DNA from 2 places in the Pelagibius sp. CAU 1746 genome. Region 1 is predicted to be linked to the other one. Evidence: predicted binding sites of a transcription regulator. Region 1 holds the regulator's gene; the other holds the start of a gene.
What was found. Region 1 encodes LexA, which represses DNA repair genes until DNA is damaged. Its sites were predicted from a motif close to ATGTTCTANTTTGGTTC; they were not measured.
Positions count from the first base shown of each region.

Region 2: the regulator LexA is predicted to act here: its motif matches at 3,480-3,496, upstream of recA (recombinase RecA).

Region 1 is NZ_JBDOQT010000001.1:3,045,238-3,050,215, reverse strand. It holds gene moaC (cyclic pyranopterin monophosphate synthase MoaC) at 1-134, shown strand, start outside; gene glp (gephyrin-like molybdotransferase Glp) at 135-1,364, shown strand; gene lexA (transcriptional repressor LexA) at 1,548-2,282, shown strand; gene AAFN88_RS14525 (ComEC/Rec2 family competence protein) at 2,307-4,472, opposite strand; gene gltX (glutamate--tRNA ligase) at 4,657-4,978, shown strand, end outside.
Region 2 is NZ_JBDOQT010000001.1:2,412,802-2,417,779, forward strand. It holds gene flhB (flagellar biosynthesis protein FlhB) at 1-821, shown strand, start outside; gene AAFN88_RS11455 (ATP-binding protein) at 1,031-3,385, shown strand; gene recA (recombinase RecA) at 3,587-4,681, shown strand; gene AAFN88_RS11465 (invasion associated locus B family protein) at 4,802-4,978, opposite strand, start outside.

The DNA.
Region 1 (4,978 bases):
CGCTCACCGCCGTCAGCGTGGCGGCGCTCACGGTTTACGACATGTGCAAGGCGGTCGACCGCGGCATGCGCATCACCGAAGTGCGCCTGACCCACAAGGCCGGCGGCAAGTCCGGCACCTATGAGGCTTCGTAGATGATTTCCGTGGCCGAAGCGCTGGAGCGTATCCTCAAGAACTTCGCTCCTCTGCCCGCCGAGACGGTGAGCATCGCGGAAGCCTTCGGCCGGGTGCTGGCCGCCGAGGTGCGCGCGCGGGTGACCCAGCCGCCGCACGCGGTCTCCGCCATGGACGGCTACGCGGTGCGCGCCGCCGATGTCGCCAGGGTACCGGCGACGCTGAAGGTCATCGGCGCGGTTCCGGCCGGCGGGCTCTTCGAGGGCGAGATGAGCGCCGGCGAAGCCGTGCGCATCTTCACCGGCGCGCCCCTGCCCGCGGGCGCCGATTCCATCGTCATCCAGGAAGACACCGAGGCCGGCGACGGCCCAGATGGCGAGCGTTGGGTCACGGTCAAGGAATCCTGCAAGCCCGGCAACTACGTGCGGCCCGCCGGCCTCGACTTCGCCGAAGGCGATCCGGGACCGCGCGCCGGACGTTTGCTCGGCGTCCGCGACGTCGGCCTCATCGCCGCCATGAACCACCCCTGGGTTCAGGTCCGCCGGCGCCCGCGTGTCGCCATCCTTGCCACCGGCGACGAAGTGGTGATGCCCGGCGAGCCGCTGGGCTCCAGCCAGATCGTCAGCTCCAACGGTCTTGCCTTGGCGGCCTTCGTGCGCGCCTGCGGCGGCGAGCCGGTGCAGCTCGGCATCGCGCCGGACAAGGAAGAGCAGTTGGCGGCGCTCGCGGCCGGCGCCAAGGGCGCCGACCTGCTGCTCACCACGGGCGGCGCCTCGGTGGGCGAGCACGACCTGGTGCAGAAGGTGCTGGGCGAGCGGGGCCTGGAAATCGATTTCTGGAAGATCGCCATGCGCCCGGGCAAGCCGCTGATATTCGGCCAACTGGGCGGGACGCCGATGATCGGCCTGCCGGGCAACCCGGTCTCCGCCGTGGTCTGCTCCCTGCTCTACGCGCGCCCCGCGCTGAACGCCCTGCTGGGCCTTGATCTACCGCCCCATCCGCTGCAGCAGATGGTGCTGGGCGCCGATCTCGGACCCAACGACCGGCGCCAGGACTATCTGCGCGCCACCGTCGCCGAGAATGGCGACGGACGGCGGACGGTGACGCCCTACGGGCGCCAGGACTCCTCCATGCTGGCGCTGCTGGCGGCCGCGGACGGTCTCATCGTCCGGGCGCCCCACGCCCCCGCCGCTGCCAAGGGCGACCTGGTCGAGGTGCTGTCCTTTCCGGATATGGTTCCCGGTCTTTAGGCGCTGGCGTTTCCGTCAGGCCGCCGCTCGCCGCAGGGGCGGATGGCGGCACCTGACCGATTCCTGACATAGCCCTTGACCTCATATGAGAACTAAACTAGAACATGTGCCCAGGTTTTTGTTTTGTTCCATATTTTGTGTCGCTTCGAAGACGAATGACGACACCCTGGGGTGTATCGATCCATGCTCACCAAAAAGCAGCACGAACTCCTGCTCTTCATCCACCGCCACTTGCAGAAGCACGGGGTCTCGCCGTCCTTCGACGAAATGAAGGATGCCTTGGCCCTGAAGTCGAAGTCGGGCATCCACCGGCTGATCACCGGCCTGGAGGAGCGCGGCTTCATCCGCCGCCTGCCGCACCGGGCCCGGGCCGTGGAGGTGCTGCGATTGCCCAATGACATGGCCGGCGAGGCCGAGGAAGCGGCGGCGGAATCGGCGCCCCAGGGCGGCGACGCCCGCGGCGGCTTCGCCCCCAAGGTCATCCGGGGCGGGTTCTCCTCGTCGATCCCCGGCGCCCAGGCCGCCAACGACAGCGACGCGATCCAATTGCCGCTCTACGGCCGGATCGCCGCCGGCACGCCGATCGAGGCCTTGCGCGACTATTCGAACTACGTCGACGTGCCCTCCTCCATCATGGGCAGCGGTGAGCACTACGCCCTGGAGGTCGACGGCGATTCGATGGTCGACGCGGGCATCCTGGACGGCGACACGGTGATCATCGAGCGCTGCGAGAGTGCCGAGAACGGCACCATCGTGGTGGCTCTGGTCGACAACGAAGAGGCCACCTTGAAGCGGCTGCGCCGCAAGGGCGGCGCTATCGCCCTGGAGCCGGCCAACAAGAACTACGAAACCCGGATCTTTCCGCCCGAGCGCGTCGCCATCCAGGGCCGTCTCGTCGGCTTGCTAAGGCGCTACTAGGACTCCCGCCGATCTCTTCTGCGCCTATCTCTTCCGCCAGGTGTTGCGCGCCGGATAGGGCGACCAGGGCCGTGCGCCCTGCTGTCCGGCCACGGTCCTGACGACGGGGCCTCCCGGTCCCAGCCACACCGCCTGAGCGCCCTGGCGCCAGAGATCGAAGCGATCGATGACCACCAGCGGCCCGCGGCAGGGCTGGCGTCGCAGCGGCTCCAGGCTGACCAGGACCTCGGCCAGGCGGCAGTCGTCGGCCGCGCCGCGCGGGTCGCGCAGCACCGCCAGGGTCGAGCCCTTTTCGCGGTAGAGGCAGCCGAGGGGATCGCAGTTCAACCCGGCAGCGGTCCCTTCCCCGAGGCCCGGCCAGGCGAGGGTCTGGGTCGCGAAGGACTGCCGCGCCCAACTGTCGAGCACGAAGCGGCTGCCGCGCGGCCAGGCGACCCAGAGGGTTCCTTCCGGGTCGCGCAGGCCCGCTTGCCGGCCATCGCCGCTGACCAGCAGGCTCGGCGGCTCGAAGCTCAGCGGAGAGAGCGCCCCGGCGAGGACCAGCGCCAACCCCAAGCACCGCCACGGCCGCTGCCAGAGGCAGAGCCATAAGCCGCCCAAGACCGCCAGCCCCAAGCCCCAGTCGGGCATGGGCGGGACCTGCAGGCTGGCCGCCGGCCAGGCCGCGACCGTCCCGGCCAGGCCGAGCAGCAGTTGGATGCCCCAGCTCATGGGCACGAGGCCCAACGCTTCGCCGCCGAACGGCATGAGCAGCAGGGCCAGCACGGCCCATGGCATGATCCAGAAGGCGGTCAGCGGCACCGCCACCAGGTTCGCGAGGAGGCCGTAGAGCGCCAGGCGCTGGAAGTGAAAGGCGGCGAAGGGACCGGTGGCGAGGATGGCGATGACCGAAGTCGCGGCGACGCCGGCGAAGTAGGCGATCAGCTTTACACCCGGCCCCCGTGCCGCGCGACGGCGCGAGCGGCGTCCCTCCCAGGCTTCGTAGGCGGCGATGAGCGCCGTGACGGCGGCGAAGGACATCTGGAAGCTGGCCGACATGAGGCTCTCCGGTGCCGTGACGAGGATCACCGCGGCCGCCCAGGCAACCAGGCGCAGAGAGAGCGCACGGCGGTCCAGCAAGACCGCCAGAAGAACCACGGCAACCATGAGGAAGGCGCGTTGAGCCGGGATGCTGGTGCCCACCAGGTTCAGGTAGACGAAGGCCCCGGCCACGGCGGCCACCGCCGCCCACTTCTTGATCGGTTGATGCAGCGCCAAGCCGGGGACCAGGGCCAGCCCTGCGCGGAGAAAGAAGAACAGGCAGCCTGCCGCCAGGCCCATGTGAAGGCCGGAGATGGCCAGCAGATGGGCCAGGCCCGCTGCGCGCATGTCGGCGCGGACCGCCTCGCTGATGCCGCCGCGCTGTCCGGTGATCAACGCCACGGCGACCGCGCCGGCTTGTCCGTCGATCCGTGCGGCGATCCGCTCGGCGACGGTCTGGCGCAGCCCGGCCCACCAGCGCGCCCAGGCCGCGGACGCGCCGCTGCTCTGCGGCGGGGCCAGAATGTCCGCTTTGCCGTAGGCGAAGCCGATGCCGCCGAGGCGCTGGAACCAGGCCTGGCGCGCGAAGTCGAAGGCGCCCGGCAGGGCCGGCGGGCTCGGCGGCCTGAGGGATGCGCGCAGACGAAGGCGGCTGCCCGGCAGCGGCGCGGCTGCCATTCCGGCCACGGTGACGCGCAGTCTCGCCGGCAGGGCGTCCTCCGCCAGGCCCTGCATCGCGAGGGGCCTGAGGTGGAGGCGAAAGCCGCGTGTCCGTGGCTCGCTTGCCAGAACCTCCGCCGTCAACTCGGCCGGCCCCCAGGCGCGCTCCAGGACCGGCGCGGCGACGAGTTGCGTGCGCAGTTGGGCCAGGGCGAAACCGGCGGCCACGGCAAGCAACGCGAGGAGCGCGAGGGTGAGGCCCGGTGCCCGGCGGAGGCTCCAGGCGGTGAGGAGAAATGTCAGGACGGCAGCGGGGCCGAGCCAGGCGGGTGGTTCCGACGGACTCCAGAAGTAGGCGCCGATACCGGCGCCCAGCAGTACCGGCACCCAGAGCGGCCAGCGGCCGCGCTCGGCCAGCAGGTTGTCCCGGGCCCGCCCGGCCGGCCCTGGGATGTCGTGCGCTGCGGGTCGCTGCTGCCCGCTTTCCCCTGTGCCGGGCAGCGTCCGCATCGCCGGCTCTCCCGTCAAATTCGCCGTTAACCTTGGCGATTGTAATATCTGTGAATTACGCGCAAAAGAGGAATAGCGGCCGTTTGCCGAGGGTCTTCCGGCGTGGTAAACCGCGCCATCTCATTTCGGGCGGGGGGCAGCAGCTTCCCTGCCCTCACACCCCGTACCAGCTAGCGATAGAGTGATGACCACCGACACCAGTACCGTCGTGACGCGCTTTGCGCCCTCGCCCACCGGCTTCCTGCACATCGGCGGCGCCCGCACGGCGCTCTTCAACTGGCTCTTCGCCCGCCATTGCGGCGGCCAGTTCCGGCTGCGCATCGAAGACACCGATCGAAAACGCTCCACGCAGGAGGCCATCGACGCAATCCTCGACGGCCTGGACTGGTTGGGCCTCGATCATGACGGCGACGTCGTCTATCAGTTCTCCCGTGCCGAGCGGCACGCGGAACTGGCGCGCGAACTGCTGGCCAACGGCAGGGCCTATCACTGCTACTGCTCGCCGG
Region 2 (4,978 bases), 630 kb from region 1:
GCATTCTCAAGGTTGCCGCCATCCCGCTGGCCATTATCCTGGTGGCGGGCCTGGCGGCCGGCACGATCCAGAACGGCATCATCGTCACCACCGAACAGATCCAGCCGAAGCTCTCCAACATCGGCTTCAAGCGCGGCTTCAAGAAGATGTTCTCCAGCCGCTCGCTGGCCGACTTCCTGAAGGGCATCCTGAAGCTTCTGATCGTGGGATCTGTGGTGTGGCTGATCGTCTGGCCGGACCGCAACGATGTGCTGGTCATCCCGACGATGGAAGTGCAGGACGTGCTGGAGCTGGTGCGCACCGAGGCGGCCAAGGTGATCGTCGGCGTTTTGGCGGTGATGACTGTCATCGCGCTGGCCGACGTGATCTATCAGCGCTTCATGCACCACAAAGAGCTGCGCATGACCAAGCAGCAGATCAAGGACGAGCACAAGCAGTCCGAGGGCGATCCGCTGATCAAGAGCCGGCTGCGCCAGATCCGCGTCGAGCGCGCGCGCAAGCGCATGATGGCGGCGGTGCCGGAAGCCGATGTGGTGATCACCAACCCGACCCACTACGCCGTGGCCCTGAAGTACGACCAGCGGACCATGGAGGCGCCCCGGGTGGTGGCCAAGGGCGTCGACAACGTCGCCTTGCGCATCCGCGCGGTGGCCGAGGAGAACGATGTGGCGGTGGTCGAGAACCCGCCGGTGGCCCGCGCGCTGCACGCCAGCGTCGAGATCGACCAGGAGATTCCGCCCGAGCACTACAAGGCGGTGGCCGAGATCATCGGCTATGTCATGCGCCTGAAGAAGGGCCTGCCCGGCCGCGCTCCGCGGTAAAGCATGCGCCTGCCCCACGCCGAGGCGGGAAGCGGTGCCGCCGCGCCGCGCGGCGGTTCTCCGAATTCCGTGGAACCTGGGCGTTCAATCCGCAGCCTTGCTATTCGTCTTGCCCGCGACTCGGTGCCTATGGTTAATCTTCATTAACCAATAGCGGATATTTTTCCGAAGCTTATACAAGGAACTTGAGGACGGGAGGGGGCCTGTAGGTGCTGAGCCTCGTGGAAATCATCATCGGCGGCCTCTTGGGTCTGGCGGGAGGGGCGGCCGGCATGTGGTACTGGCAGCGCCGCCGCGGCCTCTGCGCTTCCGTCTTCGCCGCCGTGCCGAAGCCGTGGCAGGTGGTCTCGCCCGCCGGGCGCACGATTCTCGCCAACGCCGCGCTCGACACCTTCTTCGGCGGCGACGAGCGGCCGATCCCCGAGATGCTGCTGGAGCAGGTCGCCGACGAACCGGAAGCGCGCCGTCAGATCGAAACGATCGCCGAACAGGCCAAGCGCGGCCTGCTGGGGCAGGCCGAAGTGCGCGTGCCCGCCGCCAACGGCCATGGCAACGGCGGCTATGACTGGCGTTTCGTTGCCGCCTATCCGCTGCCGGACCATCCGGGCTACGTCTACTGGGTGGTGGACGACATCACGCCGCGCCGCCAGATGGAGCAGATCATGCGCGAGGAGCAGGAGCGCTTCGTCGATCTGCTGGAGAACGCGCCGGTCGGCTTCTACTCGGCCGATGCCGAGGGGCGCTTCCTCTTCGCCAACCATACGCTGTGCGAGTGGCTGGGCGTGGCCCACAACGACCTCGAACTGGGCCGCGTGCGTTTGCACGACGTTGTCGAGGGGCTGCCCGCGGGCGCGCGGCCCTATGACCCCTTCGGAGTACCGGGGGCCTCCCAGGGCGAGGTGTTGTTGAAGGATGCCAAGGGCGAGACGTTCCGCGCGTCGATCCGCCAGGATCTGGTGACCGACGAGAACGGTGAGGTCCATCGCACCCGCTCGGTGGTGCGGGATCTCTCGCGTGAGATGGCCATGGCCGCGGCGCTGGAGGAATCGGAGTACCGCTTCGAGCAGCTCTTCGCCCGGGCGCCGGCGGGCATCGCCCTGATCGGCCCCGACGGCACGATCCAGGAGTGCAACGATGCCCTCAGCCGCCTGGTCGGCCGTGAGCCCCAGGCGCTGCGCTCGGTCTCGCTCTTCGACCTGGTGGCCAAGGGCGATGTCGAGGCGCTGAAGACCGCGCTGGCACCGGAAGCACCGCAGCCGGCGCGGCGCCAGGTGCCGCCGCTGGAGGTACACCTGGCCAGCGAGGAGGGGCCGGTCTGCACCCTCTTCGTCAATCGTACCGAGGGCGCCGACGGCAAGCTCGCGGGCTTCGTCGTGCACTTCATCGATTCCACCGAGCAGAAGAACCTGGAGCGCCAGTTCGCGCAGTCGCAGAAGATGCAGGCGGTCGGCCAGCTCGCAGGCGGTATCGCCCACGACTTCAACAACCTGCTGACGGCGATGATCGGCTTCTCCGACCTGCTGCTGCTGCGCCACCGCCCCGGCGACCAGTCCTTCGCCGACATCATGCAGATCAAGCAGAACGCCAACCGCGCCGCCAATCTGGTGCGCCAGCTTCTGGCCTTCTCGCGCCAGCAGACGCTTCAGCCGCGCCTCTTGAACCTGACCGACATCCTGGCCGAGCTGTCGCACCTGCTGCGCCGCCTGATCGGCGAGAACATCGAACTGAAGATGAGCCACGGCCGCGACCTGGGCATGATCAAGGCCGACCAGGGGCAGCTCGAGCAGGTCATCATCAACCTGGCGGTCAACGCCCGCGACGCCATGCCCGAAGGCGGCGTGCTGACCATCCGCACCGGCAACGAGAAGGTCGAGAAGCGGCGCAAGTCCAAGGACGAGTCCATGCCGCCGGGCAACTACACGGTCATCGAGGTGGTCGACAGCGGCATCGGCATTCCGCCGGAGAACCTGGACCGCATCTTCGATCCCTTCTTCTCGACCAAGGAGGTCGGCGCCGGCACCGGTCTCGGCCTTTCCACGGTCTATGGCATCGTCAAGCAGACCGGTGGCTACGTCTTCGTCGACAGCGTGGTGGGCGGCGGCACCACCTTCGCCATCTTCCTGCCGCAGGTGGCCGAGCAGGTGGTCGCCGCCACGCTGCAGGACGCCGAGGCGCAGGAGCGCCGCGACCTGACCGGGGCCGGCACCCTGCTGCTGGTCGAGGACGAGGACGCGGTGCGCGCCTTCTCCGCCCGCGCCCTGCGCAACAAGGGCTACAACGTGCTGGAGGCCAACTCCGGCGAGACGGCGCTGAAGATCCTGGAAGGCGAGGGCGACCCCATCGACCTGCTGGTCACCGACGTGGTCATGCCGCGCCTGGACGGGCCGAGCCTGGTCAAGGAGGTGCGCCAGACGCGCCCCGACCTGAAGGTCATCTTCATCTCCGGCTACGCCGAGGACAGCTTCAGGAAGCGCCTGGACGAGGAGACCGGCATCCACTTCCTGCCCAAGCCCTTCAGCCTCAAGCAGCTCGCCGGCAAGGTGAAGGAAGTGCTGGGCGAGTAGTTCCCGATTCCGTCTGGAAGAAGCCTCCACGGATCCCGCAGCGCAACAGGCCGCCGGTCTGAAAATTAGGGTAATTTGTCTCCAATTCTATCGAATGTTCTCATTTTGATCCGCTTTTCTCTTGCATCCATGAGAACAAACTTGGTACAAACTCACTTCATTGCAGACCTTCGACCCCTATGACATAAGGGAGTTTGGCCCATGGCTCAGAGCGCTTTGCGGTTGGTGGAGAAAGATACGGTGGACAAGAAAAAGGCGTTGGACGCGGCCCTGGGGCAGATCGAGCGGGCTTTCGGCAAGGGCTCGATCATGAAGCTCGGCGCCGACCAGGTGGTCGAGGCCGAAGTGATCTCGACCGGCTCTCTCGGCCTCGATATCGGCCTGGGCATCGGCGGTCTGCCGCGCGGGCGCGTCGTGGAGATCTACGGCCCGGAAAGCTCCGGCAAGACCACCCTGGCGCTTCACGTGGTGGCCGAGGCCCAGAAGGGCGGCGGCACCTGCGCCTTCGTCGATGCCGAGCACGCCCTCGACCCGATCTACGCCAACAAGCTGGGCGTCAATGTCGAGGAGCTGCTGATTTCCCAGCCCGATGCCGGAGAGCAGGCGCTGGAGATCGCCGACACCCTGGTGCGTTCCGGCGCCATCGACGTACTGGTGATCGACTCGGTCGCCGCTCTGGTGCCGCGCGCCGAGCTGGAAGGCGAGATGGGCGACTCCCTCCCGGGCCTTCATGCGCGCCTCATGAGCCAGGCGCTGCGCAAGCTGACCTCGTCGATTTCCAAGTCGCACACCCTGGTGATCTTCATCAACCAGATCCGCATGAAGATCGGCGTGATGTTCGGCAACCCGGAGACCACGACCGGCGGCAACGCGCTGAAGTTCTATTCCTCGGTGCGCCTCGACATCCGCCGCATCGGCGCCATCAAGGACCGCGACACGGTGGTCGGCAACCAGACCCGCGTGAAGGTGGTGAAGAACAAGATGGCGCCGCCCTTCCGGGTGGTGGAGTTCGACATCACCTACGGCGAGGGCATCTCCAAGACCGGCGAACTGCTGGACCTCGGTGTGCAGGCGAACATCGTCGACAAGGCCGGCGCCTGGTTCTCCTACGAGGGCCAGCGCATCGGCCAGGGCCGCGAGAACGCCAAGACCTTTCTCAAGGAAAACCCGGAGATCGCTCAGCAGATCGAGCAAAAAGTCCGGGCGAATGCCGGGCTGGTCTCGGCGGCGATGCTGGAGGGTCCGGAAGAGGAAGCCGAAGGCGCCGCCGGCGATGAGGCTGCCGAGGCCTCCTGAAGATCCGGCCCGGTCCCGCTCGGGGCGCGGCCGGTCCCGGCTGAGTGAGAAACGAAACGGGCCCCTGAAAAGGGGCCCGTTTTTCTATGCGCCGGGAGTTTTGCGGCGTCGGAAGCGGAGTTATTCCAGACTGCCGAAGCCTGCGGTGAAGCCCTTCAGAGAGATCGGCAGGTTGACCGGCTCTCCTCCGCTGGAACGCATCTGAACGGCGCCGCTGTTCCCCGCCTTGAAGGCGCTCACGATTTCCGCGGAGAGCGGCAGGAAGGCCCGGCAGCCCTGCTGGTGACAGAACTCGAA